One region of the Alistipes sp. 56_sp_Nov_56_25 genome, then DNA from elsewhere that is predicted to be linked to it. Evidence: riboswitches for the same ligand, from Rfam matches in the RefSeq annotation. Region 1 holds a riboswitch; each other region holds the start of a gene.
What was found. A riboswitch is a leader RNA that binds a small molecule or an ion and turns the genes downstream of it on or off. The one in region 1 is predicted to bind cobalamin.

Region 1 (7,421 bases):
ACAGCCCTGCGGAGGCTCCCGGACAGGACACCCTCGGGGTCAAAGTCACCCCTTTTCAAGGGGAGGAGGGGGAGGCAGGGGAATTATCTGCGCCGAAACATAAGCCGCGGAAACCGACTCCTTCGGAGCTGCGGCGAACCTGATAAACAAAAAAAGAGTTATTTACACTTATGTTTTTAGAAAATGCCAGCCGCAAGGGCTGGATCGAAGTCGTATGCGGTTCGATGTTCTCGGGTAAGACCGAGGAGCTGATCCGCCGCCTGAAACGAGCCAAATTCGCCCACCAGCGGGTCGAGATTTTCAAACCCCGGATCGACGTGCGCTATTCCGAGGAGGAGGTCGTGTCGCACGACGCGAACGCCATCCGCTCCACCCCCGTCGAGTCGCCGCAGAACATCCTGCTGATGACCGCTGACGTCGACGTGGTGGGCATCGACGAGGCGCAGTTCTTCGACGAAAGCATCGTCGACGTGTGCCGCCGGCTGGCCAACAACGGCGTGCGCGTGATCGTCGCGGGGCTGGACATGGACTACACCGGAAAGCCGTTCGGCCCGATGCCCGCGCTGATGGCAACGGCGGAGTACGTCACCAAGGTTCACGCCATCTGCGTCCGCTGCGGCAACCTCGCCCACCATTCGCACCGCCTCACGAGCGACGAAAAGCAGGTGATGCTGGGCGCACAGGACAGCTATGAACCGATCTGCCGCCATTGCTTCAACAAGCTGATGAACGGAGAGAAAGCGTAGGTCCCCGGCCGCAGGGAGGAGGGTACGACAAAAAACCGCAGTCCGGAAATCCGGGCTGCGGTTCTGTTTTGCGGGACAGGGGCTTCGCCCTCCGGCACGCGGGCGCCCGTCAGCGGGCGGCGCGCAGGGCGTCGATGAAGCTGGGCCAGAACACCCAGAGATTTTCGGTCTGGAGCCACAGTTCGCGGGCCTGCGCGGCGGGCGAGGGTCGTTCGCTCCCGATGTCGCGCAGATACGCTTCGTCGGCCGGATGCTCGTCGGCGGTAAATTCGGCGAAGAAGGGCGCAAAATGCGTCCGGAATCGCTGCAACTCCCCTTCGGGCAATCGTCCGTCACGGCGGAAGGCCGACCACAGCAGCAGCACCTCACGCCCCGGATGCTTGTCCGACACGTCGTTGATCACCTCGTCGAACAGCTCCTGCTCGTCCAAGGCCAGGTAGTCGAAGGCCAGCAGTTCGCTCCCTTCCAGATGGTCCTCGGGGTCGAGTTCCAGCAGCATTTCCAAGAGCGCCGCCGACATTTCGAAATCGTTGATCAGGAAGTGGTCGATGGCCGAGGCGAAGATCAGTTCGAGCGCCGCGCGCGAATTGTGGTGGTTCCATTCGAGATTGATCTCCTCGTCCTCGGGAATCAGCTCCGCAAGACGCTGGAAGGCCTGAAAACGCTCGTTGCAGGCTCCTTCTATATCGCCGGCGGCCTGCATCTCGCGGGACCGGGCGAGGACTTTCACGAAATTACAGGGTCCTTCGCCGACCACCTCGAAAGTCTGGTCGGGCGTAGGTTCAAGATATGCCTTTTGCATCGTTGTCTTTGAGTTTGAAAATCATGGCGACAAGGACCGCGAACGTCACGCCCCCGCCCAGCAGGTAAGCCGCCGTACGGTTCTGCATGCCCAGCATCAGCGGCGAAACGAAGATATAGCTGGCGCAGACATACGTCATAACGAGAGCCGGAATCAGCCCCACCCACACGGCGCGCCCCCGGTGGCGGAGGTAGGCGACGATCATCCAGAGCGTCACCGCCGCGAGGGTCTGGTTCATCCACGCGAAATAGCTCCACATGGTCTGAAACGGCAGTCCGAAGATGATCAGAAGTCCCAGCGCGAAGAGCGGAATACAGATATAGATGCGTTTGCGCAGCGTGCGCTGCTCGACGCCCATGAAGTCGGCGACGATCAGCCGCGCGGAGCGGAAGGCCGTGTCGCCCGAGGTGATGGCGCAGGCCACCACGCCGAAGATCACGAAGACGGCCAGCGCCGGGCCCAGCGTCTTGTTGGCGATCACGTCGATCATCACGGCCGCCTGGCCGCCGTATTCGGCGATGGCGCCGTTCAGCCCCGCGACATCGCCCCAGAAGGCCATGGCAATGGCGGCCCAGACGAGGGCGATGATCGACTCGGAGATCATCGCGCCGTAGAAGACCGAGCGGCTCTCGCGTTCGTTGCGCATGCAGCGGGCCATCAGCGGCGACTGCGTGGCGTGGAAGCCCGAAATGGCGCCGCAGGCAATGGTCGTGAAGAGCATCGGGACGATCGGGAAGGCCTTCGCATCGGCGATGCAGTTTTCGAAAGAGGTGAATTCCGGAATGGTGTATTCGCCGCCGAAAAGCAGCACGACGAGGATGCCGACGGCCATGAACAGCAGCGCGAAGCCGAAGACCGGGTAGATGCGGCCGATGATCTTGTCGACGGGCAGCAGCGTGGCGGCGATGTAGTAGACGAGAATCACGCCCAGCACGATCAGCAGCAGCCACGAGAATCCGCCGAAAGCGATGCCTTCGAGCGACGGGACGTCGAGGCGGGCCGCGACGAGCGATGCGGGCTGCGAGAGGAACACCGCACCGACGAGGATCATCAGCCCGGCGGAAAAGAGCCGCATGACGATCTTCATGCCGCCGCCGAGGTAGACCCCGGCCGTCTCGGGAAGACTCGCGCCGTCGTGGCGCAGCGAGATGACCCCGGCGATGAAGTCATGCGCCGCACCCATGAAGATGCCGCCGAAGGTGATCCACAGAAACGCCACCGGCCCGTAGGCCGCACCGAGCACGGCGCCGAAAATCGGGCCGAGCCCCGCAATGTTGAGCAGTTGGATCAGGAAAATGCGCCACCTCGGCAGGGGCACGTAATCCACGCCGTCGTAAAGGCGGCTGCAAGGCGTCCGGGCCGCCGGGTCGATGCCGACGAGCCGTTCCAGATAGCGTCCATACGTGAAATATGCGGTCACCAGCAACGCCAGGCACACCAGAAAAGTAATCATCGTAAAACAGTTTCGGGTCAGTTTTAGCGCGAATATAGCAAGAAAAGCGAGAATTTTCGCAAAATTGTTGCGAGAAAAAAATATTTTTCAGATATTTGCAGTCCCAAAGGGAACCTCGGTGTTCCCGAAAGGCTGAATTAGCTCAGCGGTAGAGCACTTCACTCGTAATGAAGGGGTCCCGAGTTCAAATCTCGGATTCAGCTCCAGGAGGCGTGAGAGAGAAGGAACGGATTACGTCGTCCACTGCAAAAAGTCTTATGTGTCAACGACATGTAAGACTTTTTCGTTTTCAGGCGTCAGGAGAGAGCAACTGCGCGCAGGCGTCCGCCTCCCGGCCGGCGCAGCTGTTCCGTCCCCGGAAACGACCGGAAATGAACCCCGGGCGGCGGGACCTTCGGCAGGCCGCCGGCATAAAATTCGACCGGCGCGTCTTCTTTTTCATCTTTTTTCCATACCTTTGCTGCGCAACGGTTCGCCGAACGAGGCCCCCGGCCCCGGGCGATTAAAAGGGAATGCCGTGAAAATCGGCAACAGTTCCCTCTGCTGTAAGTTCCTGCCGCCGAAGCGGCACATCAGACCCCGACAATCTCTTGCCACTGGTTTTCACGCGACCGGGAAGGCGTCGGGACCGGAACGAGTCAGAAGACCTGCCGCTGCAATGGTTTTACAATCCAGGGGGAAATGGATCGTGATCGGCAGGAAAAACGGTTTCCGGCATATCCCCGAATGTAAAATCAGGCTACTGCGAAATTCCGGCCGGACGCATGCCGTGCGCACGGCACGAATGCGGATCTCCGGAACATCCGCAAAGATTGGTTGAACGATTTAAACGAAGAGGATATGAGCTGTTTTTTCAGTCATGCCGGACGGACGGCGATACCGGCGCTGCTCTCGGTAGCGCTGGCGGCCGCAGCCTGCAACAAGGACGGAGAGATTACGCTGCCGGACAGCAAACCCCGAATCACCCTCGACAGCGAGACAGGCGTCTACGCGGCCAAGATCGGCCGCGCGGTGACGATCACGCCGACCGTGGAAAACGAGGGAGAGGCCGCTTACAGCTGGACGATCGACGACGAGGTCGTTTCCACGGCGCGCGTGTTCGAATACGTGTTCAACGAGGAAGGCCGCGTCTATGTGATCCTGCGGGTCGAAAACCGGGCGGGATACGACGAGAAGGAGGCGCGCATCGACGTGAACCGGCTCGCTCCCCCCGTCATCTCGCTCATCGTGCCGCCGACGGGGCTATACGTGCTCACGGGACGGGAATACACGTTCGCACCGGAGGTGCAGAACGGCGAAAACGCCCGTTACGAATGGTATCTGGACGACTCGTCCGTACCGGTCTCCACCGAAAAGGACTACATCTTCATGCGCACCCAACCGGGAGACTGCTCCCTGCGGCTGACGGTGACCAACGAGGACGGCACGGCCGAGAAAACGGTTGCCGTGCACGTCGTGGACGTCATTCCGGTCCGCATCGCGTTCATCCCCTCCTCCTACCTGGCCGACCCGCTGGTGCGGAGCGTATCGCTCGGACGGACGCTGTTCCTGCGGCCGCAGGTGAGCGACGCCGTCGGGCCGGAATATGCATGGTACGTGAACGGCGCCTTGCAGGAGGACGCAACCCAACGCATGTTCGCCTTCACGCCGGAGAAAGAGGGCGAATACGAAGTCACCTTCCGGGTGACGGACACGGACGAAAGCCCGGCCGCACCCCTCTCGCGCCACATCACGCGCGCATCGTCGAAGCGAATCACCGAAAAAACGCTCCGGGTGACCTGCTACGAACGCGAATCGGAGCGCGTCATCACGACGACGGGACAGCCCGCGTCGAACCGGGTGCTCGAATTCCTGCCCGCGCCCGGACAGTTCGTCAACGAAACGGGCATGGCCGGATACACCGGTCAGAAGAGCTTCGAGGAGGCCCGTCTCTACGCCGAGAACCGGCTGAAAAAGGGTGAGTTCGTCTCGCTCGGCAACTTCGGCGGCTACGTGATCCTCGCCTTCGACCACAGCGTGGAGAACAAGGGCGGATACGACTTTTCGATCCCCGGCAACCAGTTCGAAGGGAGCAACGAACCGGGCGTCGTGTGGGTGATGCAGGATGTCAACGGCAACGGCAAGCCCGACGACGAATGGTACGAACTCCGGGGCAGCGAAACGGGCGGCGAATGGACCGTCCAGGAGTATGCGGTGACCTATTACAGACCCGCCGGGCCTCGCCAGGGGGTGAAATGGACCGACAATCTGGGCCGGAGCGGGCAGGTAGCCTATCTGGGACAGTTCCATGCGCAGGACTACTACTATCCCCTGTGGCTCGAAGAGGAGTCCCATACCTATTACGGCACGGGCCTGCGGCAGAACACCACGCAGACCCCAGGCGGAGACTGGTCGAACAACTCGTTCGAATGGGGGTACGTCGACAACGCGGGCAGCGACAATCTGGAATCTTCGTCCAAAACCGGCAAGACCTGGTTCAAGATCAGCAACGCCATGACGCCCGACGGACAGCCCGCCGGATTGCGCTACATTGATTTCATCAAGGTGCAGAGCGCCATCAACGGCAGCGCCGGAGGACTGGGCGAACTCTCGACCGAAGTCGCCGGAATGGTCATCGACGAGAACCTCAACCGATAACCCCATTCCCGACCGCAACGCATGAAACGATTCTTACGACAGATTCTGCCCGCGGCTTTATGCCTCTCCGCCCTCGGCGGCTGCATGAAGTGGGACTACGGCCGCACGGAGGATTTCTCGGCGACGGAACGGGGGCTGTTCATCGTCAACGAGGGCATGTTCCAGTACGGAAACGCCACGCTGTCGTATTACGACCCGGAAACGAAAACCGTCGAAAACGAAGTTTTCCACCGGGCCAACGCCTTCAAGCTGGGCGACGTGGCGCAGTCGATGACCCTGCACAACGGCGTGGGATGGATCGCGGTGAACAATTCGCATGTCGTTTTCGCCGTCGACCCCGACACCTTCCGCGAGGTGGGACGCATCACCAACCTCACCTCGCCGCGGTACATCCATTTCGTTTCGGACGAAAAGGCCTACGTCACGCAGATCTGGGACAACCGCATCTTCATCGTCAACCCCAAACGCTACGAAATCACGGGATATATCGAGTGCCCGGACATGACGGCGGAATCCGGCTCCACGGAGCAGATGGTGCAGTACGGCAAATACGTCTTCGTGAACTGCTGGTCCTACCAGAACCGTATCCTCAAAATCGACACCGAGACCGACCGGGTCGTCGGTCAGCTGACCGTCGGCATCCAGCCCGCGTCGCTGGCGATGGACCGGAACAACAAGCTGTGGACCGTCACCGACGGCGGCTACGAGGGCAGCCCCTACGGATATGAAGCCCCGTCGCTGTACCGCATCGACGCCGAAACGTTCTCCGTGGAGAAGCAGTTCCGGTTCCGGAAGGGGGACTCCCCGTCGGAGATGCAGCTCAACGGCACGCGCGACACGCTCTACTGGATCGACCGGGACGTCTGGCGCATGCCCGTCGCCGGGGAGCAGCTTCCGGTGCGCCCGTTCCTCGAATACAGGGAGACCAAATATTACGGACTGACGGTCGATCCGACCAACGGCGACGTGTACGTTGCCGACGCCATCGACTACCAGCAGCAGGGAGTCGTCTACCGCTATACGGCCAAGGGCGAGCCTGTCGACGAATTTCACGTGGGCGTCGCGCCCGGAGCGTTTTGCTGGAAATAACCGGAGAGCATGAAAACAACCGCCTTGTTTCTTTGGATGCTGCTGTTTCCGGCGCTGCTGCGGGCGCAGGGCGAGCCGGCGGCGTCCGACGCGCCGGAAACCCCGCAGAACGCCGGCGCGGGGGAGTGGCGCGGAAAAGGCGCCATCGCCATCCGGGAGGTTCCGGTCTGGGGCCGGCGTCCGATGAAAAGCATCGGCGTCGAGGAGACGAAACTCGACTCGGCGATCCTCAAGGAGAACATCGCCCTCTCGATGGCCGACGCGCTGACGTTCAACACACCGGTTTTCGTCAAGCAGTACGGCCGCGCGACCCTCTCCACGGTATCGTTCCGCGGCACGGGTCCGTCGCATACGCAGGTGACGTGGAACGGCATGCGCATCAACAACCCGATGCTGGGCATGACCGACTTTTCGATGATCCCCTCCTATTTCATCGACGACGCCTCGCTGCTCCACGGAACCTCGTCGGTCAGCGAGACGGGCGGCGGACTGGGCGGACTGGTGAAGCTCTCGACTGCGCCGGCGGCGGCCGACGGATTCGGGCTGCAATATATCCAGGGCATCGGCATGTTCCGTACTTTCGACGAATTCCTGCGCCTGACATGGGGCGACGAGCGCTGGCAGGTATCGACCCGCACCGTCTACCAGTCCTCGGCCAACGACTACAAGTACCGCAACCGCGACAAGAAGGAGA
Region 2 (7,421 bases), on a different contig from region 1:
GCGGCCCCGGGCGGCACGGCGTGTGCACGAGCTGCTGGGGCGTGTGGCCTTCCCGGCCCTGATGCTACTGGCGGCGGTGTTCTTCGTGCAGTACGCCTCGACGATTCTGGAGAATCTCGGCGTGCTGGGTCTGGCCGCGGGTGCGCTGATCCTGCTGGCGATGGCGGGCGGATCGCTGCTGGCCCGCCTGTTCCGGCTCCGGCGGGCGGTGCGCCGCACGATCGTCATCGAGGTCGGGATGCAGAACGCTGCGCAGGCGATCGCCGTCGCCACCTCGCCGCTGATCTTCGACAGCGGTGAAATGGCCGTCCCGGCCATCGTCTACGCCCTCGTGATGAACGTGGTTCTGCTCTCGTACCTGAAACTGCTGCCGAAATGTACCGATGAAACGGCGTCGGAAGGCGCTTGACCGAGTATCTTTGCCGTATGAAATTCCTGAAAGTCGCTGTTTTGTTTTTCGGCCTGGCCGCGGCGTTTGCCGTGCGGGCGCAGGGCGGGACCTATCCCGTCAGCGGGCGGGTGATCGACCGTTTGAGCCGCCGCCCCGTGGCCTATGCCGCCGTGGTGCTGGCCGGGCAGGAGCAGAAGGGAGCCTCGACCGACTCGCTGGGGAGGTTCCGCATCGAGCGCGTGAAGCCGGGCATCTGGCGGCTGGCGGTCTCGTCGGTGGGCTACAAGAGCCTCACGACGCCCGAATACATGGTCTCGGCCGCCACGCCCTTTATCGAAGTCGAGCTGGAGGAGGATGCCGCGCAGCTGGAGGCCGTGACGGTCCGTCCGTCGCCGTTCCGCGTCACGGCGGAGAGTCCCGTAAGTTTGAAGGTGATCGGCCTGCGGGAGATCGAGAAAAGCCCCGGCTCGAACCGCGACGTGTCGCGCATCGTGCGCTCGTATCCCGGCGTGGCCTTCTCGCCCGTGGGGTATCGCAACGATTTGATCGTGCGCGGCGGCGGGCCTGCGGAGAACAAGTTCTACATGGACGGGATCGAAATCCCGAACATCAACCATTTCGCCACGCAGGGGGCGACGGGCGGTCCGGTGAGCATCGTCAACGCCGACCTCGTGCGCGAAATCAGTTTTTATACGGGAGCCTTTCCCGCCGACCGGGCCGGGGCGTTGAGTTCCGTGCTGGACTTCAGTCTCCGCGACGGCAATGCCGAAAAGCAGACCTTCAAAGCGACGTTGGGCGCCTCGGAAGTGGGGTTGAGCGGCAGCGGGCACATCGGCGGCAAGACGACTTATCTGTTTTCCATCCGCCAGTCCTACCTGCAACTGCTGTTCAAACTGCTGGGGCTGCCCTTCCTGCCCAACTACATCGACGGGCAGGCGAAAGTCAAGACACGCCTTTCGGAGCGCGACGAGCTGACGGTGCTGGCCCTTGCGGGATTCGACAACATGCGTCTCAACGTCGACGAGAAGGGCGAGGACGCCGAATACCTGTTGAGCTACCTGCCCCGCATCCGGCAGGAGACCTTCACGGTGGGGGCTTCGTGGCGTCACTATGCGGGCCGCCACGTGCAGACCGTGACCTTGAGCCACAACTACCTGAACAACCGCAACCTGAAATACCTGCGCAACGATGATTCGTCGGAGGACAACCTGACGCTCCGGCTGCGCTCCGTGGAGCAGAAGACCACGCTCCGGGCCGAGAACCGCACCTATCTGGGCCGCTGGACCGTCCGCGAGGGCGTCGAGGTGAATTATTCCGACTACACGAACCGCACGCTGCAACGGCTCTATACCGACAGGACGCAGTTGTCGGACTACCGGACCCGGCTGGGAATCGTCGGCTGGGGGCTGTTCGCCGGGGCCGAATACGCCTCGGCCGACAAGCGGTTCACCGCCTCGGCGGGCCTGCGCGCCGACGGGTGCGACTACTCGGGACGTATGGCGCGGGTGTGGCGCCAGCTGTCGCCCCGGGCTTCGGTCTCCTATGCGGTAGGTCCCGGCTGGTCGGTGAGCGGCAGCGCGGGACTTTACTGCCAGCTGCCGCCCTACACGGCGTTGGGATTCAAGGTGGACGACGCGCTGGTCAACCGATCGCTCGATTACATGCGCGTCGGGGTCTTCAGCGCGGGTGTCGACTGGCGGCTGCGCGACCGGCTGATCGTCTCGGTCGAGGGATTTTACAAACGCTACGGCGATGTGCCGCTGTCGGTGGCGGACGGGATTCCGCTCTCGTGCAAGGGCAACGATTACGGCGTGGTGGGCAACGAGAAGCTGGTCTCCTCGGCGCAGGGGCGCGCCTACGGCGTCGAGGCGATGGCCCGCTGGCAGATTCCGGGGCGAGTGAACGTCGTGGGATCGGTGACCGTGTTCCGCTCGGAGTACCGCAACGACCGGCAGGCCCCGTGGATCGCCTCGGCGTGGGACAACCGTTTCGTGGTCAACGTCAGCGGAACCTACGACCTGCCGCGCCACTGGAGCTTCGGTGCGAAGCTGAGCGCCGTGGGCGGTGCGCCCTACACGCCCTACGACGTGGAGCGTTCGTCGCTCGTCGAGGCGTGGGATGCGCAGGGACGGCCCTACTACGACTATTCGAAATACAACGCCGGGCGGCTCGACGCCTTCGCACAGCTGGACGTGCGCATCGACAAGGTGTTTTACTTCCGCCGCTGCATGCTGGGTCTCTACATCGACCTGCAAAACGTTGCGGGCGGTCGTTTGCGCCAGCCCGACGTGCTGATGTCCACGGGGGAGATCGAGAACCCCTCGGCTCCGGCTTCGGAACGGCGTTACCGCATGAAATACCTCGAACAGGTGAGCGGCACGCTGCTCCCGACGCTGGGCCTGACGGTCGAGTTTTAAGCCTCCGGCGTCCGCCGGGCGTTCCGTTTGTCCATTGCGAAACTGATGATGAAGGGGATCGCGAGGAAGACCGCCGTGCCGGTCACCACCAGCCACGTGTACGTCGCCGGACTGCCCACGGGCAGTTGCGAAGGCGGGAAGAAGGTGACGATGAACGAGAACAGCACGGCGAGGAACCCTACGCCTCCGATCAGCCACATGCCCGTGTTTCCGCCCGGCACGCGGTAGCTGCGGATGAGCTTGGGTTGCGTGTAGCGCAGGCGGATTCCCGCGGCGTACATCATCATGTACATGATCAGATACAGTCCCACGGTCAGGGCGCTCAACAGGAAGAACGCCACGCTGACGTCGTCCATCACGATGTAAAGCGACGAGAGGAGCGTCACGATGCAGCCCTGGATAATCAGTATGTTGAGCTGCACGCCGTTCTTGTTGGTCTTCTGGAGGAAGCAGGGCAGAGCGCCGTCCCTGGCCGTCCACAGCAGGCCGCGGCTGGGGCCCGAAATCCACGACATCACGCCCGCCAGCGCACCGAAGGCCACGAGCAGTCCCATGACGTTCGAGAGCCATCCCACGTGTTAACGTTCGAAAGCGATCTGGAAGGTGGTGAACAGCCCCGACTGGAGGTTGATCTGGTCGTAGGGGGTGATGATGGCCACGGCCAGCGCGCCCAGCGTGAACAGTCCGAACGAGATCAGCGCCGCGAGGAACATCGCCCGTGGGAACTGCGTCTGGGGTTTGGCCAGTTCCGGAGCGTGCACGGCGTGCACCTCCACGCCGGCGAACAGCAGCAGGATGCCCGCCAGGAACGCGATGTCGCTCATGCCCGTGATGTGGGGGAAGAGACGCGGGTGGACGTGCTGCGCGGCGTCGACGTTGACGATCTGCGAGACGCCGGCCGGAATCTCCTTCAGGGCGATTTCGTTGCCGCCGGCCATCCAGATGACCGCCATCACGATCACGACGACGCCCGGGAGCACCGTGCCGATCAGAAATCCCTTCGAGGTGATGCCCGAGATGGCCGACGTGCCGCGCAGGGTCACCAGCGTCGCGCACCAGTACATCGCAATCGAGAACAACCCGACGTACAGCCCGTTCTGCGCCAGAGCCGGAACGCCGATCATGTAGGCGATCGACGCGGCGGCGAATCCCAGTACGGTGGGATACCAGACGACGTTCTGAATCCATTGCAGGAAGATCGCCGAGAAACCCAGGTGGCGGTTGAAAGCCTCCTTGACCCAGGTGTAGACGCCGCCGCCGCGGTCGGCGAAGGCGCTGCCCAGTTCGGCGCCCACGAGGGCCGCAGGAATCAGGAAGAGGAACGTCGCGAAGAAAATGTAGAAGAACATCGTCAGTTCCTCCTGGGCCATCATCGGGAGCCCGCGCAGGCTGATGACGGCTGCAGCGGTCATCAGCGCCAGCTGCGTCGTGGTGATATTTTTACGTTTTGCCATGGTGGGTAGGTTGGATTTTGCTGTTTTCCCTCGTCGTCCGCCGCACAGTTTTCGTGCCGGAGCGCATTGCCGCCCCGTGAAATCGGCGGCCGGAGCGTTGCAAAGAACCGATCGGAACACCGGGCGGCTTTTTCGTACCCTGCGCACGCAGAAACGGCGCGCCCGGCATGCGGATGCAAAAACAGCAGGGAATCTCGCGATTGCCTGCTGTCCCCGGAGGTCGCCCTCCTAAAACTACTAACCCAAACTTAAATAAATGAAGAAACCTCACTGCGGTTGCTGTGCCGCAGCTGACCGGAATAAGTACAAAGCGCGTGCCGAACCTGCAATCGCCGTCCGCCGGGGACCGTTTGGCCGATTATCGGGTCTTGTTGTGGAATTTTCACCGGAATAATTTTGGTTTTATTTCTTTTTATTGTTTTATTTGTGGCATATGCCTGATGATAGTGTCTTTAAAGGAAAATTCACGGCGTTGTAACGTGGAAGGAGAAAAAGACATTTTGCGGCGGGTGAGTGGCGGGGACAGCGATGCCTTGCGGCCGATCTTCCCGAAACACGGTTCGCGTGTGGGAGGTCTTCGCCGTTGCGGGAGCCGATGCTACGCCCCGTGAATGGCTGCACGAAACGGCCGTCGCCTGCCGGGTGATCTACGACTGGCAGCGGGCCGACGGGACCTACGGCAAGCAGTTCGTGACGGACACCTACCTGCTGCCCGAATGCCAGCTGATCCTGGCGTCGTATCGTCTGGCCGCCGTGCTCAACGACCTGTTCGGTTAGTGATGCCCTCCGGGGATAAAAAAACAGCAGGGAATCTCACGATTGCCTGCTGCCCCCAGGAGGTTGCCCTCCTAAAACTACTAACCCAAACTTAAATAAATGAAGAAACCTCACTGCGGTTGCTGTGCCGCAGCTGACTGAAATAAGTACAAGGCGCGTGCCAAAGTCGCGCCGCCGTCTGCCGGAAAAGGGACGCATCGTGGTCGGAACGGTCCGCTGCGCAGAGCGGCGGGGCGCGTTTCGCGGAAATATTCCGCCGGATCGCTTGCTTCCTGCCGATAAAAGTGTACCTTTGCCGTGCAATGGTTTCCCCGTGGAGGGGAATTAAAAGGGAATGCCGTGTGAATCGGCAACAGTTCCCGCTGCTGTGAGTCCCGCCCGCAAGGGCTTTTTCGTTGCGGCATTCTTGAGCCACTGGTCCTCCGGGACCGGGAAGGCGCCGCCTCGGGGGACAAGTCAGAAGACCTGCCTTGCGCGATAGGGTGTTTGCTCCTGCGGAGAAAGGGAGCGCCTGAAGTCGTCGCCGGCGGTTTTTCCGTGCGTCCTTATTTGCTTCGGCCCTCTTTTTCCTGTTGCTGCGAACCTCTTCGGACAGACTTTTTTACGGTTGGATGAGGAAGTCGTCGCCATGCTTTGCCGGGTCGTCATGCCTGTTTTTGCCTGCGCGGTATTCTCCGTGAAGTCTGTCCCTTACGGACGGAACAGATGGAACCATTAACTAAAAAACAAGGTATGATGAAAAAATTATTTGTGATCTGCTCCTGGGCGCTGCTTCTCGGCGGCTGCAAGAGCGAATCCGGGGCTTCGGACCCGGATGGAGACAAACCCGTTCCCCCCCCCTCGGCCGAACTGTTGCAAAAGATCGAAGACCTGAATGCGGGCCTGGTCTCGCTGAAGACGCTGGCCGGAGCCGTGTCGCAGTCGGAAGTGCGGTCGCTGGCCGAGACGGAGGACGGCGTGCGCCTTACGTTCTGCGACGGGACCGAAGTGACGGTAGCCTGCAATGCGGCGGCGGAAGCGCCGCTGATCGGCATTGCGGTCGACGGGGATGCGTATTACTGGACACTCGCCGCGGAAAAGGATATTCCCTGGCTGAAAGATGCCGCCGGAGCGAAAATGCCTGTTTCGGGGCCTGTCCCCGTCGTGGGGCGCGATGATAAAGGTTTCTGGACCGTGACGACGGACGCCGCCGTGACGCCGTGGCAGATCGGGGACGGCTCCGGAAATCCGGTCGAAGCCACGGGCGACGAGCAGGTGGAGTTGTTCCGGTCGGTAAAGGCCGGAAACGGCCGGGTGGAAATCGCGCTGACGGACGGCGGGACTCTTTCGGCGGCGCAGGTCAACGACTTGAGCGTTGCGGGGACGGCCAACTGCTATGTGGTTTCGGCGCCCGGAACGTATGTTTTCAATGCCCGGGTACGCGGAAACGGAGCCGGCGAAGGGGTCGGATTCGAGCCGGCGATCGAGATGGCGGACGGCATGACGGCCGACTGGCTGTGGACCGACTCCGAAGGACTCGTTTCGGGAGTCGCCCTCGACACGACCTCCGGCGATATTTTCCTCACGGTCGGCGAAGGCAGGGGCAACGCGCTGGTCGCCCTGATGCAGGACGGAAAGGTCGTCTGGAGCTGGCATGTCTGGGTGACCGACGCTCCGCAGACGATGACCTACGGGAACGGGACGGTCTTCATGGACCGCAACCTGGGCGCCGCAGGTACGACCGCAGGCGGTACGGACGCTTACGGCATGTATTACCAGTGGGGGCGCAAGGACCCGTTCTACGGGGGCGAGAAAACGGAAACTTCGGCCAATGCGTTCCTCGAAGCAAAGAACGGCACGGTGGTGAATCCCGCTTATCCGGCGCTGGACTGGGCTTTCAGCAAGAGTGCGACGACGACCGACGGGGCTGCCGCCAATCCTATGACGTTCTACAACGATAAGGTCGGAACCGGCTATAACTGGCTTGCGTCGCCGAACGCGACATTGTGGGGTGAGGCCAAAACGCTCAACGACCCCTGCCCGCCGGGGTACAGGGTTCCTGGAACCGGTGCATGGGAGGATCTGATTTCGGGACGTCAGTACATCGACGGCGTTTCGGTATGGGACGGAACGAACTACGGTATGACCTATACCCACGGGGAACAGACGGCCTGGTATCCGGCGCAGGGCTATCGCAATTACAGTTCGGGCGCCATCGTGGGGCTGCGCAGCTCGACCGGCGGTTTGGGCGCTTACTGGTCGGCGGAAACCTCTTCGGTCAAATCCTATTACCTCTTCTTCCGCAGCAAACTGTCGAGCAGCGGTTCGATCAATAATGAACTGGACATGAACCGGTCTTACGGCTATACGGTGCGTTGCTGCAAGGAGTGACGGTCCGTCGGG
Region 3 (7,421 bases), on a different contig from region 1:
AGATGAACGTCACGCACATCAAGCCGTCGGGGCTTGGCGCCGAAATCACCGCCACGGCCGTGCTTGCCGAAGTCGAGGGGCGCAAGCTGACCTTCAACGTCGGGGTCCGCGACGCCGAGGGGCTGATCGGCGAGGGCATCCACATCCGCTACATCGTCGACCGGGAAAAATTCATGGCCAAGGTGAAGTAACGGAAAAGCTCCGGATCTTCTGCGTCTGCGAAAAGACGTACAGCTTGATTTGTAGTTATTTATGCCGGATCGAAGGATTGGGCTCCGTGTTTGGACAGGGCTCGATCCTTTTCGTTTGTGTACAATTCTGTTCAAGTCGCCCGATGCCTGTAAATTTCTGTGCTTATACTACTTAATCTTGCTGAATTATTGGCGGTTGAATTTGCATAATTGATTTTTTTCGTTATTTTTGCCCTACATCCATTACAACTACATATTGTAATTATCCGTAAGACTCTCGCGAACCTGCCTTCAATGTTTCATCCTTAAACTTCAAACTATGAAAACTCGCATTTTGACTTTGACAGCAGCCCTGCTTCTACTGGGTGGGTTTGTCGCATGCAACGACTCGGAAGAATCCGAATATATCGGCACTCCTCCCGTCACAGCCTCCGCGGACGTATCGGCTTTTTTCAAGACCTATCTGCCTTCGAGTTCCAGTTCGCATCCCGAGCCGGAATTCAATTTCAGCGAGATCGATGATCGCGACATCGAATGTTTTGTGATCAACAGCATGGAAGAGTTCGAGGCCGTTGCACCTCCTTCGGTCGAGCTGCCGGTAATCGACTTTGACAAATATACCCTTATTATTGGACAGCATTGGATGGGGCATCCCGGATACTCTTTCGAGAAGCAGGCCGTCGATACCGAATCCGATAAGATGACATTGAATTTGGTGTATAAGCAACTGAAGGGTGGTACTCCGGCGATTATGACTATTTTTTATTTCTGGGGACTATACGACAAACTTCCCGAAAAAACGCTTACTGTCAACAAAATCATAATTTAGATATTCTTAATATCATGAAAAAGCTGCTTTCTCTTATCATTGCAGTCATAACATTTTATGGTTGCCAGGATGACATTTTGTCAGAGGAATATCAAGAAAACGTTCCCGCGACCCGTGCGTCTGTGGGTTCGTCTGATTATTATTATTTGGTGTGACGGTGTGAAAATCCCACTAACGGTCAACGAGAACAAGTCGTATGTTTTGGTTGAAACCGCAAAAATTGAAAGTGTTCGCAAATCGGCCGTAAATATCCGTGGGGGAAATACCAGAACTATTGATAACTATGCTGCGCTGGGCATAAGATCGTCAAAAGAGTTCCGCATGCAAAAAAGTCTTACGTCGTTTACGCTGGATAACGCCCAACAAAAATCGATTAATCCGCAGGATGTAGTGTATGAGGCTCCCTATTTTAAAACAAGCGATGGCGCCGATCTCGGCATAACGAATGTATTCAGCGTACAACTGACAGGAGAGCAAGACCTTGCCAAACTTCAAAAAATCGCGGAAGAGTATAATCTGGAGATATTGGGAGAAAACAAATTCGACCCGAGTATCTATTATCTTTCGTGTACAAAGGAGTCGAAAGGGAATGCGCTCGAAATGGCGAATTTTATGTATGAATCGGGCGCGTTTGAGTATGCAACACCCGAGTTTATCGTTGAGTCGATGCCCGACGCCGCTCCGAACGATACCTATTTCAGCTATCAATGGAATCTGAAAAACGTCTCTTATTCGGGGATCGATATCAATTATGTGAACGCAAGGAATGCCTTTGCTTTTCCATATATCAACGATATTATCGTTGCGGTTGTCGATAACGGTGTTTATAATAACCATGATGATTTACATTTGTATAATGTCAGTTACAACGCTCACACGGGAGGAATTCCAAGTGGGCTATACGGAGATCACGGCACAAAGGTTGCCGGTGTTATCGGAGCCACGGCTAATAATGGCAAAGGCATTGCAGGCGTTGCATCCGGAGTGAAAATCATGCCCATCAGTATTTGTTATACTGATAACGAGCTTGGCATAGCTGCCTCCACCACGACCAATTTTGCGAATGCAATTCGGTTTGCCGCAAATAATGGTGCGCGCGTAATTAATAATTCATGGTCATTTGATACATCTTCTCCAATATCCGAAATCAATAATGCTATAACATATGCTCATGGTAAAGGATGCATCGTTGTTTTTTCATCGGGCAATAAAGGCAGTGCTGTATCACAGCCGGCAGCGGGAGCACCTTCTGCAACGTTAGTAGTAGGTGCAATAGATCGGAATGGGTACAAATCGGATTTCTCCGGTTATGGTTCTTCATTGGATGTTGTCGCTCCCGGGCGTGAAATCTGGACAACAGATGTGACCGGTGGATATACTTGTGTGCTGGGCACATCTTTTGCTGCTCCCCATGTTTCCGGCATCGTGGCTTTGATATGGGCAACGGATCCCGATCTTTCGGTATGGCGGGTACGCAATATTATCGAACAAACTACCCGAAAGATCGGCGGCAACACTTATGGTGTCGATCCGCTTCGATTGAACGGATTATGGAACCAATTTGTGGGTTATGGTCTGGTAAATGCCTATGCAGCTGTATCAGCGGTTTCGGGGCCCGCTCCCACCGCTCCAAACATCGGGACTTCATTGTCGGAGGTGGAACCCGGCGATCTTTCGATGATGGGTTTGGGGTATGATAAATGGAATATAGCGTATTTGGCCCGTGGAGAAGGGCAAGCAACGTGTTCTATTGAAAATTACGATTCTTCTGTCACTTATGTATGGAGCAGCACCCTGCCTCCGTACACGGGTGAGGGCTTCACATTTACCGTTGATTTTGCGTCGGATACCGATGAACCCGTACTTCACGATATCGAATGTCGGGTGTTGAAAAATGGTCTATCCACATCTTCCGGGGTACATCTGGCATTGATTCCGCAAGGGTACTCTTACTAAATTGATATTGGAGTTCCTGACTTACAAACTGCTGATAATTTGGCTGTAAATCAGAGGTTGGATAAAAATATTTTATCCAACCTCTGATTATACTGTTATGGGGCAAACCCGTGATCGGCAATATTCTGGGCGCACGACGCATCCGGAACTTTTCGGTCAAAGCCCGATCAGGACGTGTTCGAGCCAGATCACCGCGATGCCCGCCAGATAGCCGGACAGGGCCAGCAGCGAGATGCGTTTGAGGTACCAGCCGAAATTGATCTTTTCGAGTCCCATCGCCACGACGCCGGCCGCCGAGCCGATGATCAGCAGACTGCCGCCCACGCCGGCGCAGTAGGTCAGCAGGTGCCAGAACAGCCCGTCCGCCACGAAACTCTGTGCGAAAGCCGGATCGGCGCTCGCCGCAGCCGTTGCGACGTCGGCCACCGGGTACATGCCCATGCAGGCCGCCACCAGCGGCACGTTGTCGACCACCGACGAGAGGATGCCGATGGCGCCCGCGATGGTGAACACTTCGTGGACATTCTTGTCCAGCCAGTCGGCCATGTCGGTCAGCACGCCGCCGGTCTGCAACGCGCCCACGGCCATCAGGATGCCGAGGAAAAAGAGAATCGTCGGCATGTCGATGTGCTTGAGGACTTTGGATACGCGCGGCTGGATCGACTCCTCCATGTTGCGGATGCTGCGTTTGCGGTCGTAGATGATTTCGGTCAGAATCCACATGAATCCCAGCGACACCATCATGCCCATGTAGGGCGGCAGTCCGGTGAGGCTCTTGAACACCGGCACGAACAGCAGACTTACGACGCCCACGATAAGGATGAATAGCCGCAGGCGCGGACCGATGCATTCGGGGCATCCCGATGCGAGGGCCTTGGCGCTGACCGCGGCGGCGGGGCGGTCGGCGACGTAGCGGCTGGCGATGGCCGCAGGGATCACGACCGACACGAGGCACGGCAGGAAGAGGTTGGCGATCAGGTTGGCGGCCGTGACGTTGCCGCGCATCCACAGCATGATGGTCGTCACGTCGCCGATGGGCGACCAGGCGCCGCCGCTGTTCGCGGCGATGACGATCACGCTGGCGAAAATCCACCGTTCCTTCTTGTTGGCGATCAACCGCCGCAGCAGCATGACCATGATGATCGTGGTGGTCATGTTGTCCAGTGCGGCCGACATGAAGAAGGTGATGATCGCCAGCAGCCACATTAGTTTGCGCTTGTTGCGCGTGGTGATGTGGTCGGTGATGACGTTGAAGCCGCCGTAGCTGTCGATCAGGTCCACGATGGTCATGGCCCCGATCAGGAAGACCAGGATTTCGCACGTGTCGCCCAGCTGGTCCACCAGCTCGTGCTGAATGTGCGGGTCGTTGCCCAGGAGGCTGAACACGGTCCAGATCGCTCCGGCCATCAGCAGGGCGACGGCCGATTTGTCGATCCTGGTTTTGTGCTCCAGCGCGATGAACAGATAGCCCACCACGAAGAGCAGAATCATTGTCGGAATCATATCGTTTGCGTTTATTTACAGGGTAACTGAAGCAAAGATACGAAAAATCCGGCAGAGGTCCGGTTTTGTCCCTGCCAATTTTGCATCCGGGGGTTGGTTTTTGCGATTTTTTGTTTATCTTTGCAGTCGCTTTCGAGCGAATGTTTGAGCTGTGGTGTAATGGTAACACAGCAGATTTTGGTTCTGTCGTTCTGGGTTCGAATCCCGGCAGCTCAACACGAAAAGGCGGTCATGCGACCGCCTTTTTCGTGCATACGTTTGTTTAGCGGATCTTGCGGTGTGAGATGAGCGCGGCGATCCACAGCAGGATGACCGAGCCGATGACGGCCGTCGCCAGACTGCCCAGCGTGCCGACGGGAACCCATCCGAAGAGCGAAAAGAGCCAGCCGCCCAATACGCCGCCGATAAGCCCGACGATCAGGTTGACGAAGAGTCCCGAACCTCCTCCCTTGACGATCAGGTTGGCGATCCATCCGGCGGCCAGTCCGATCAGCAGATACCATAGAAAATACATAGTCTTGCATTTTGGAACGCTTTTCGGAGTGCAAAATCCGTACCCGGCCGGGCCGGGGCGTTTTATAACGCCTTTTTCAGCGCTTTTGCCAGCTGATCGGGACACGACGTGCCGCGGCCCCGGCAGTCGATGCCTTCGAGCCGGGCGACGGCTTCCGCGGCCGTCATCCCGCGCACGAGCGCCGCGATTCCCTGCTGGTTGCCGTGGCAGCCGCCCGTGAAGGAGACGCTTCGGACGACGCCGTTTTCGAGTTCGACGTCGATTTGCCGGGAGCAGGTTCCCTGGCAGACGTGTGTTATTTTCTGTGTCATGGAGTTACGATTTTCCGGTTTGCGGGGGCGAAGATACGAAATTCGGAGCCTTTCACAAAATGTTGAAAACTTCCTGCTCCGGAATTTTGAAAGTCGGGGAATAATGGAGACTTTTGTGACCCGCAAAGGTATCCTTCGTCCCGCCGGGGCGGAGGATAAGAGGGAATCGGGTGCGAATCCCGGACAGTTCCCGCTGCTGTATGCACTTCAATGCCGCAGGCGAATCGTCGAGCCACTGTCCCGCGGGGGACGGGAAGGCCGCCTGCGGGTCGGTGCGAGTCAGAAGACCTGCCTTTGCGCATGCAATGTCGGCCCTGCGGGGAAACGGGGCCTGTTGTGAAACGTATATACTCATATTACAATGGATTACACGCAGATTTCCATCATCAAACGTGATGGTAAAACCGAGCCTTTTTCTCTGGATAAAATCGTCCGCGCCATCACGAAGGCCTTTCGCGCGGGCGGCATAACGGACGAGGGGCAGGCCGTCGAGCAGATCGCATCCGACGTGGCGGCGGCAATTACGAAGGCCGAGATTTCGGTCGAGGAGATTCAGGACATGGTCGAGGAGCGGCTGATGAAACGCAACCCCTCGATCGCCAAACGTTATATCATCTACCGCGAGTGGCGCAACGTCGAACGCGACCGCCGCTCGTCGATCAAGAGCGTCATGGACGGCATCGTGACCGTCGAGAAGAACGACATCAACCTTTCGAACGCCAACATGTCGTCGCACACGCCCGCGGGGCAGATGATGACCTTCGCCTCGGAGATCACCAAGGACTACGCCCTGAAATATCTGGTGGGCGTGCGCCACGGCCGCGCCCACCGCGACGGGGACATTCACATTCACGACCTGGACTACTATCCCACGAAGACCACGACGTGCATTCAGTACGATCTGGGTGACATCTACGAACGGGGATTCTCGACGAAGAACGGCTCGGTGCGCACGCCGCAGTCGATCCAGAGCTACGCCACGCTGGCCACGATCGTCTTCCAGACCAACCAGAACGAGCAGCACGGCGGGCAGTCGATCCCGGCGTTCGACCATTTCATGGCCCCGGGCGTGCTGAAAACCTTCCGCCGTCACCTAACCGACATGACGCTGTTCCTGTGCGGCGTGCGGGGCGGCGTGACGCTGGAGCGCGCCGAGCTGAAGGCCCTGGTCGCCGAACACGTGCCGACGATCGAACCCTGCGAGACGGCGGTGGGGCGTCTGTTCGCCGCCCTGCGCCAGTCGGGCGTGGAGGTCGCCGACGAGGACATCCGACGCATCTGGCGGCAGGCATACGACACGACGCGCCGCGAGACCCATCAGGCGATGGAGGGATTCATCCACAACCTCAATACGATGCACTCGCGCGGCGGCAACCAGGTGGTGTTCAGCTCGGTGAACTACGGCACGGACTTTTCGCCCGAGGGCCGCATGGTCATCCGCGAACTGCTTTCCGCCACGATCGAGGGGCTGGGGCACGGCGAAGTGCCGGTCTTCCCGATCCAGATTTTCAAGGTCAAGGAGGGTGTTTCGTGGTCCGAAGAGGACTATGCCGCAGCGGTGAAGGACTTCGACAAGGCGCTGGCCGGGGAGATCAAGTTCAAAACTCCGAACTTCGACCTGCTGATCGAGGCGTGCCGCACCACGTCGGTGGCGCTGTTCCCCAACTTCATGTTTCTCGACGCACCGTTCAACCGCCACGAGAAGTGGCGCATCGACGACCCCGACCGCTTCCGCTACGAGGTGGCGACGATGGGGTGCCGTACGCGCGTCTTCGAGAATCTGCACGGCGAAAAGTCGTCGTGGGGGCGCGGCAACCTCTCCTTCACGTCGATGAACCTGCCGCGGCTGGCCATCGAGGCGATGCGCGAGGCCGGGGACATGATTCCCGACGGCAACAAACACGCGATCCGCAAGGAGGCGCGCGAAATTTTCCTCGAATCGGTGCGCAAGACCGCCACGATGATGGCCGAGCAGCTCTACGAACGTTACTGCTTTCAGCGCACGGCCCTTGCGCGGCAGTTCCCGTTTATGATGTCGAACGATGTCTGGAAGGGCGGCGGCCGGTTGCAGCCCAACGACGAGGTGGGCGACGTGCTCAAGCACGGCACGCTGGGCA
Region 4 (7,421 bases), on a different contig from region 1:
CGATGTCCACACGATGAACGGAATCTCGATCTGTTCCTTCGGCGCGACAAGTATGGGCACGCCGTGCATATACAGATTCCCCTCGCCGAGGGACTCTCCGTGGTCGGATACGAAGATCACGCAACTGCGCCTTTGGGGAATCCCGCGAAGAATTTCTATTACGGAATGAATGAGATAATCCGTGTAGACGATGGTGTTGTCGTAGGCATTCATCAGCTCCTTCGGATCCGCTTTGGACATCTCCACCGTAGTGCATACGGGACTGAACACCTCGAACTCCGGCGGGTATTTCTTATAGTACGTGGGGCCGTGGCTCGTGCTGGTATGGAGTACGACGAGCATCTTGTCCTTGCTGCCGGAGAGTATCTCTTCGCGGAGGCCTGCGAGCAGAATGCCGTCGTACCTGTCGTCGGCTTCGGGATTCCGCTCCTTGAGCTCTTTCGGCTTGTAGTATTTGTCGATGTGTACGGGAGGCTCTCCCCAATTGTTGCTGCGCCATACCACATCCACGCCGCTGCGGTTGAGATAGTTCGGAAGGATTTCGTAAAGTTTGTTGGACGGCTTATGGTCGAGAATGGCCTTCACGCCTGCCGTGGTGTAGGTCGCGGCCGCATCTGCAATCAGTGCGGTCACGCTGTCTTTCTCCAGAAGCGGATTGGTCGGCTTGCCGTATCCGTATAAAGAGAAATTCTCCCTTCTGGCGGATTCTCCTATTATCAGCACGCATACATCCTTGCTGTCGGAAACGATCTTCGCGTCGGGCAGGGGAATCTCTTTCCGGTTCTGCTTCTTTACGGAATTATAGTAGCGTACGGAATTGACCGTATACGACCACGGCATGACCAGGCTGCCGAGCTTGGGCGCGTTGCGGTCGATCCACGGCCAGTTCTGCATATTGACCAGCGCGATGGCCAAAGAAACCGCCAATGCGATGCCCGTGCGGGCGAAAAAACGCTTCCAGCTTCCGTAGTCGAACCGCCTTGCAAAAATGTAGATGCATGGAACCACCCCCAGGAAGAGGAGATACCATACGGCAGACCATGAAAAGAATCCGGAAGCCTCCGAATACCGGGTGTTGAATACGTTCCCCATCATCTTGTCCGTGATGAGCACCTGGTATGTGTTTATGAAATAGAGGCTTATGGCATTGCCTATGAATGTGAAGGCAAGGATGCACTTTCCGACGAAGCGTCCGAGAAAGAGCACGAGGTAATAGACGAGAAAATTGAGCGCGAACATCAGCACGCCCAGCCCTCCGGTGATCAATACGCCGTTGAAGCCCCCTTCGATGTTGCCGAGCACCAGCCGGAAGAACGGCCAGTGGAACGCCACGAGCGTAAACAGGCTGAGTACCGAAGATATGCGGGTGAGGTCGGTCTTTTCGTTCAGAAATTTTACCATTTGATAACTGTTTTATAAAATGTAAGGATCACTCCCGCGCACAGGACAAGAAGCGTAAAGTTGAAAAGAATCGTCAACGGGATGTTTACCGTATGCGCCGGAGCCATATAGGGAGTTTGTGCCACGGAAGCGTCGTATCGTGCGAACGGATTGGTGTAGATCACCTCTCCGTCGGGAAAGTAGGCCGTAATACGTGCGTAGGGGTCATTGTCCCTCATGGTATAGCTGGCCGCGGACGAGTTCCGGGCCAGCGACAGAGTGGTGTGATCCTGCCCTGTCACCTTGATACTGTCCGCCTGGCGCGACAAGGCGATGTAGATCGTTTCGCCGTCGAGTCCGATCTTCTCGACCGACGGCAGATTCCTGTTTCTGGCGTATTTCACCTCCCAGTCCCCATGTCCGTAGTCGGGAATGCGCATCGCATAATAGCACCCTCCGAGAAGCGTTTCCTTTATGTCTTCATACCTCGCCGACGGACAATGCAGGAAATTGCACCTCACGGCAATGCGGCTGGATTTGTCGGGGTAATGTAGGTCGTCGTTGGCCAGCCCGAAACTGTAATGCCCGGCGCTGAGGGCCCAGTCCCAGTACTCGTTTTCGGTGCTCTTTCCGCTGTCGAGTTCCATGATCCTGTAACCGCCGAGTTTTTGCATGTGGCTTTTCGACGTGCCCGTCGTTCTCAAGGGGTGATTCATCTGGATGAAATCGGACTCCTTTCCGAGCAGGTCTAACTGGAATTGTTTTTGGGAAGCGAAAAGCGGGATCAAATGATCGAAGCGGTTGACTTCGTCGCAACCGAATACCAGCTTATGGTATTTGAATAGGTTGATACCGTGTTCGTAGACATTGACCTGCAACAGGGAATCGTACGGATGTAGGGTCAATTCATTGTGATTCGAGAATGTTACGATGTCATATCCGAATTTCCGGTAGGCTTCATCGGTTTCGGCCGGCCAATATTCGCACTCGTTCAGGATGCCCTTTACGCGCGTATGCGTATGAAAATTGGCTCGTTTCCAGCATATGTCGGATTCCCCCCCCCAGTATGGGTTAAAAATGTCGGGGCCGCTGAAGGGTTTAGCCTCACTGAAATCATATACGGGGCTTACGCTTGTCACAAAGATTGCCAGCAAGGCGATCAGTATGAGCGAGACGATGGTTTTGCCCAATGCGACCGATATTTTTCGCAGCATGTAAATCAAAGTTCGTTCATTTGGATGCAATGCGTTTCCCATAAATTAATGGCTGAAGATAATTGCTGCAAAGTTAACAAAAATGCGGCAAGAGCAAAAGGGAAAATAGATGTGTAGAAACGACTGAATTCGGATTTGGTACATTAAAGTAATATTGGGGATGTTTTTGCGGGTGGAAGCGCAAGCCGGAATGGGATCCTTTCCGGCGCTTTCTGGCTGCGGTTGGTGAAAATAATCCGCGATTTCGGGCGGTTTCTCGGAAAGAAGCGTTATCTTTGCCGCAGGTTTGGTACTCTCCTTCCCGGGCGTGGAAGAAGAGTGAAAAGGGAATCGGGTGCAAATCCCGGACAGTCCCGCTGCTGTGAAACTCCGTGAAGGCTCCGAACATCTCGCCACTGGCCCGCAAGGACCGGGAAGGCTTCGGAACAGGAGCAAGTCAGAAGACCTGCCAGGCCGATTCGACGTCAGGAAGCCCCGGGGGATGGGTATTTGACATCGGGTTATGTAATGCTTATTGTTTTATGTCGGACTTTGCCGCCGGGTGCTGCGCCTTTCGGCAGGCGGGATTTTTCCCGGACGGAAGCCGACCGGATGAGGATTGGATATGGAATTAATCGAACGATTGTTATTTGGCTCCGAGTCGCTTTGGGGCGGAGGTGTGGCCCACTCGGTGCTGATTCTGGCGCTGGTCGTGGCGTTGGGTGTCATGCTGGGCAAACTCAAGGTCGCCGGCGTGTCGCTGGGCGTGACGGGCATTCTGTTCGTCGGCATCGGCTTCAGCTATTTCGGCATGAACGTCGACGAACACCTGATGCACTTTCTCAAGGAGTTCGGACTGATTCTTTTCGTCTATTCGATCGGCCTGCAGGTCGGGCCCGGATTTTTCTCTTCGTTCCGCAAGGGCGGCGTCACGCTCAACAAACTGGCGGTGCTGGTGGTGGCGCTGGGTGTCGCCACGACGGTGGCGCTCTATTACATCACGGGCTTGTCCATGACGACGATGGTCGGCGTGATGTCGGGCGCCGTGACCAACACGCCCGGACTGGGCGCCGCACAGCAGGCTTTCAGCGACATGCACGCCGGAGCCGATGCCCCGGACATCGCCACGGGTTACGCCGTGGCCTACCCGCTGGGCGTCGTGGGAGCCATCCTCACGCTGATCGGGCTTCGCTACCTGCTGCGCATCGACGTGAAACGCGAAGAGGCCGCCGCCGGGCAGGATTCGGACGCGCAGAAAGACCTGACGACCCGGCGTCTTTCCGTCGAGATCGTCAATGCCGCCGTCAACGGCAAGACCGTCGCCGAGATCCGGGACCTTGCGCTGCGGGATTTCGTCATTTCGCGCATCAGCCGCGGCGGCGGAAGCCCCGAACTGGCTGACGCTTCGACGGCGCTTCATTGCGGCGACCGCATCCTGCTGATCGCCGCGCCCCGGGATGTCGAGGCGCTGGTGGCCCTGCTCGGGCGGGAGGTCGACGCCGAGCCGATGGTCCATGACAAGGCGATGATTTCGCGGCGCATCCTGATCACCAAGCCCGAGCTGAACGGCAAGACCCTCTCCGAACTGCGGGTCCGTTCCACGTGCGGCGTCACGATCACGCGCATCAACCGTTCGGGCATCGACCTGGTGGCCTCCGGAAACCTGCAATTGCAGATCGGCGACCGGGTGACGGTCGTGGGGCCCGAATTGTCGGTGGCCCATGCCGAGCGGCTTTTCGGCAACTCGCTCAAGCGGCTCAACCACCCCAACCTGATCCCCATTTTCACCGGCATCGCGCTGGGCGTTCTGCTGGGCAGCATTTCGTTCTGGATTCCGGGCATCCCGCAGCCCGTGAAACTGGGTCTTGCCGGAGGTCCGCTGATCGTGGCCATCCTGATCGGCCGCTACGGGCCGCACTACAAACTGGTCACCTATACGACGATGTCGGCCAACCTTATGCTGCGCGAGGTGGGCATCTCGCTCTTCCTGGCGGGCGTGGGACTGGGCGCGGGCGAGGAGTTCGTGCCGACGCTCGCGGCGGGCGGATATGTCTGGATCGCCTACGGGGCCGTGATCACCGTCGTGCCGCTCCTGCTGGCGGGCATTTTCGGACGCTTCTACTACAAACTCAACTATTATACGCTGATCGGCGTTCTTTCGGGGGCCTCGACCAACCCGCCTGCGCTGGCCTATTCGGCCGAACAGACCTCGTCCGACGCTCCGTCGGTCGGTTACGCGACGGTCTACCCGCTGTCGATGTTTCTGCGGGTGCTGGCGGCACAGCTTTTGATACTGATATTCGGTTAAACCGGAAAAGGAGCGGCAAGGAAACGGACACGTTGCCGCCATAACGGGTCGGACGCGATCAGCAAGCCGGCCGCGCCTTTTTCCAAAGACGAACGCTTATGAACATCGTGCTGTATGGAGTTCCGGCGAAGACCGCCGGCCGGATCGCAGGCCAGTACGGCCTGAAGGAGATCAACTCACCCGACAAGTTCGACGCCTCGGGAACGATGGTGCTCGTTCCGCCGATAAGCACTCCGCGCTACCTGCTGGCGTTCTACAACGCCATGCTGCGCCACGAGGACGATGTCGATGCGGTCATCATCTGCGGCATCGAGTCCTGCGAGGCCGCCTCGACGGTGCAGTACTGCACGCCTCCGGGAAAATTCTTCTCCCTGAACGGCGGGTTGGACGAGGAGGAGCTTCTCTCCGAACTGCGCCTGATCCTCGACTCCCTGTTTGCCGAGGGCAACCAGCTCAACGTCTGACCGCGCGTCAGGCTCCTTGCCGGTGCCGACGGTCGTCAGCAGCGCGACGATCTCGTATGCGCCCGACCGGACGGCCGCAGCGGCGCGTGCGCCGAATCCTTGCCGCCGCTCCGGTTGAAAACCGCCCTTATCCGTTCCATACGACCGATTCCGCGTCGTGGAAAAATCCGCATACGAGCGTCAGGTACTCGGGCATGCGGCCTCCGCTGCCCCACTTCATCTCGATTCCGAACAGTTCGGAGGCCGTGCGTGCCACGTCGAATCCGCAGGCTTCGAGCGACGGCCGCACCAGTTCCGGATGGCGGCAGGGCCTGCCTTCGGGGCGCGTGCAACTCCCCTCGGGACAGTGAATGCACGTTCCGACGTAGGCGAACGAGCGTCCGCCGTATTGCCGTTCCATCTCCAGCAGCCGACGTTCGAGCCGCTGCCGTTCGGGCAGGATCAGGCGTCCCGCTTCGGAGACCGGGAGTCCCGGCTCCTCGGGCGTGATTCTGGTCGCGACGAGCAGCGCCGTGCCGTAACGCGTGACGTACTCCTCCATATCGAACCCGAACGGCGGGCATCCCCAGCTGCGGCCGTAGTTGCCGCACTCCCGGCAATAGCCGCCCACCCGTTCGGCGTCGCGGAAGCGGGCGACGTATGCTGCGGCGGGCAGTTCCGCCGTGAAATCCCGGGCGGTGTATCGAAACGAATGATCCATGCGGCAAAGTTATGAAAAAAACCGCCGTTCCGGGCGGTTTTCGCACCATTTGCCGTGGGAGCCGGCCGTAAGTCGTTGCATGGCAGACAACGCTAAACTAATCTCTGAATTTCCGGCTCCCACCGGCAAAACGGCGTCGCGTCACGGCTTGCGCCGGAACAGCTTCGTGATGTCCTCCATCGTCCCGTCCGGTCCGACCCGGTAGAGCCGCTGGTTGGTCGTCGGCGCCGTCAGCGGACCCAGCGCCTCGACCCATCCGCCCAGTTTGACGTAGTCGAATGCCGCGGCCTCGAAACCCTCCGGCAGCTCCTCCCGGCCCGAATACCATGCCGTGCGCAGCTCCGGGCAGGTTTTCCGTACGGTCCCTGCCAGCCGGGCGATCTTGTGCGGCCCGGCGTCGCCGCCCATGAATGCGACGCAGGTCACCGAACGTCCGTAACGGGCCAGCAGCCCCAGCAGTTCCGCCTCGTCGAGCACGCGCCCTTCGTCCGCCTGCAAGTGCGGGCTGTGGCATCCCGGGCAGCGGTTGGGACAGCCCGTGATGTTGAGCGCCAGGGTCGTTTCGCCGGGAATCTCGGCGAACACCACGTCGAAATTGTGATACCGCACCATCCTACTCCGCCTTGGCGTAATAGCGCCGCGCGGCCTCCTGCTGGCGAGCCGCCGAGAAGTTCGAAACGCGCTTCATGTAGCCGATCACGCGCGTCAGGTAGTCCACGTCGTCCGAGTGGCATGCGGGGCACTCCTTCAGGTAGCGTTTGTCGATGTGCCCGCACTTGTTGCACATCGTGTTGGGGATGTTGAACGTGAAGTAGTTGCATCCTTCGGCGGCCGCCACGCGCAGCAGGTGGCGGTACTGCTCCTTCGAGAGGTGCTCCTCGAGGTTCATGTGCAGGGCCGAGCCGCCCGTGAGATGCTCGATGTAGCGGCGTCCGTGGAGGCGGAACTTGTCGATGACGTTCAGCGACTCGTCCTCCACGACGTAGAAATAGGAGTTGTAGCAGTCGCGCGGCACGGCATATCCGTCCTCGCGGTCCCACTTGGCGTGCTTCACGCCGACGTTTTCCGCCGGGATCATCTCACAGTTGAACATCACCTCCTTCGAGCGGTATTTCCGGTTGTAACGCTCGATCAGCCCCAATACCCCCTGCACGAAAGCGGCGTAGTCGTCGTTGTCGTCGATGCGGATGCCCAGGAATTCCGCAGCCTCGACCAGCCCGTTGACGCCGACGGTGAGATACTGCCGTGCGAGGTTGATGTACCCCGCGTCGAAGAGCGGCAGCATGCCCTTGGCCTTCAGTTCCTTGAGGTTCTCGTTGTAGGCTATCTGCACCTTGTGCACCAGGTCCACTATCTCCTCCAGATGGGCGAGGTAG

Region 2: it holds a riboswitch for cobalamin, as region 1 does, so the genes downstream of both, BHV64_RS07830 (PL29 family lyase N-terminal domain-containing protein) here and BHV64_RS06895 (PKD-like domain-containing protein) in region 1, are expected to answer to the same signal.
Region 3: it holds a riboswitch for cobalamin, as region 1 does, so the genes downstream of both, BHV64_RS02435 (anaerobic ribonucleoside triphosphate reductase) here and BHV64_RS06895 (PKD-like domain-containing protein) in region 1, are expected to answer to the same signal.
Region 4: it holds a riboswitch for cobalamin, as region 1 does, so the genes downstream of both, BHV64_RS09815 (putative transporter) here and BHV64_RS06895 (PKD-like domain-containing protein) in region 1, are expected to answer to the same signal.

Annotation. Positions count from the first base shown of each region.
Region 1 is NZ_MNQF01000021.1:4,059-11,479, reverse strand. It holds gene BHV64_RS06915 (thymidine kinase) at 171-746, shown strand; gene BHV64_RS06910 (tetratricopeptide repeat protein) at 856-1,548, opposite strand; gene BHV64_RS06905 (carbon starvation CstA family protein) at 1,529-3,001, opposite strand; tRNA gene BHV64_RS06900 (tRNA-Thr) at 3,133-3,207, shown strand; cobalamin riboswitch at 3,453-3,670, shown strand; gene BHV64_RS06895 (PKD-like domain-containing protein) at 3,842-5,638, shown strand; gene BHV64_RS06890 (glutaminyl-peptide cyclotransferase) at 5,660-6,727, shown strand; gene BHV64_RS06885 (TonB-dependent receptor) at 6,737-7,421, shown strand, end outside.
Region 2 is NZ_MNQF01000027.1:9,657-17,077, forward strand. It holds gene BHV64_RS07810 (bile acid:sodium symporter family protein) at 1-409, shown strand, start outside; gene BHV64_RS07815 (TonB-dependent receptor) at 427-2,808, shown strand; partial or broken gene BHV64_RS07820 (amino acid permease) at 2,805-4,262, opposite strand; gene BHV64_RS07825 (hypothetical protein) at 4,827-5,039, shown strand; cobalamin riboswitch at 5,325-5,526, shown strand; gene BHV64_RS07830 (PL29 family lyase N-terminal domain-containing protein) at 5,775-7,409, shown strand.
Region 3 is NZ_MNQF01000003.1:146,216-153,636, forward strand. It holds gene BHV64_RS02400 (thioesterase family protein) at 1-191, shown strand, start outside; gene BHV64_RS02405 (hypothetical protein) at 511-1,020, shown strand; gene BHV64_RS02410 (S8 family peptidase) at 1,135-2,976, shown strand; gene nhaD (sodium:proton antiporter NhaD) at 3,133-4,479, opposite strand; tRNA gene BHV64_RS02420 (tRNA-Gln) at 4,625-4,695, shown strand; gene BHV64_RS02425 (GlsB/YeaQ/YmgE family stress response membrane protein) at 4,742-4,993, opposite strand; gene BHV64_RS02430 (TIGR03905 family TSCPD domain-containing protein) at 5,056-5,304, opposite strand; cobalamin riboswitch at 5,414-5,614, shown strand; gene BHV64_RS02435 (anaerobic ribonucleoside triphosphate reductase) at 5,666-7,421, shown strand, end outside.
Region 4 is NZ_MNQF01000061.1:137,374-144,794, reverse strand. It holds gene eptA (phosphoethanolamine--lipid A transferase EptA) at 1-1,401, opposite strand, end outside; gene BHV64_RS09820 (hypothetical protein) at 1,395-2,285, opposite strand; cobalamin riboswitch at 2,865-3,061, shown strand; gene BHV64_RS09815 (putative transporter) at 3,199-4,881, shown strand; gene BHV64_RS09810 (hypothetical protein) at 4,980-5,345, shown strand; gene BHV64_RS09805 (DUF2284 domain-containing protein) at 5,473-6,045, opposite strand; gene BHV64_RS09800 (4Fe-4S cluster-binding domain-containing protein) at 6,187-6,657, opposite strand; gene nrdD (anaerobic ribonucleoside-triphosphate reductase) at 6,659-7,421, opposite strand, start outside.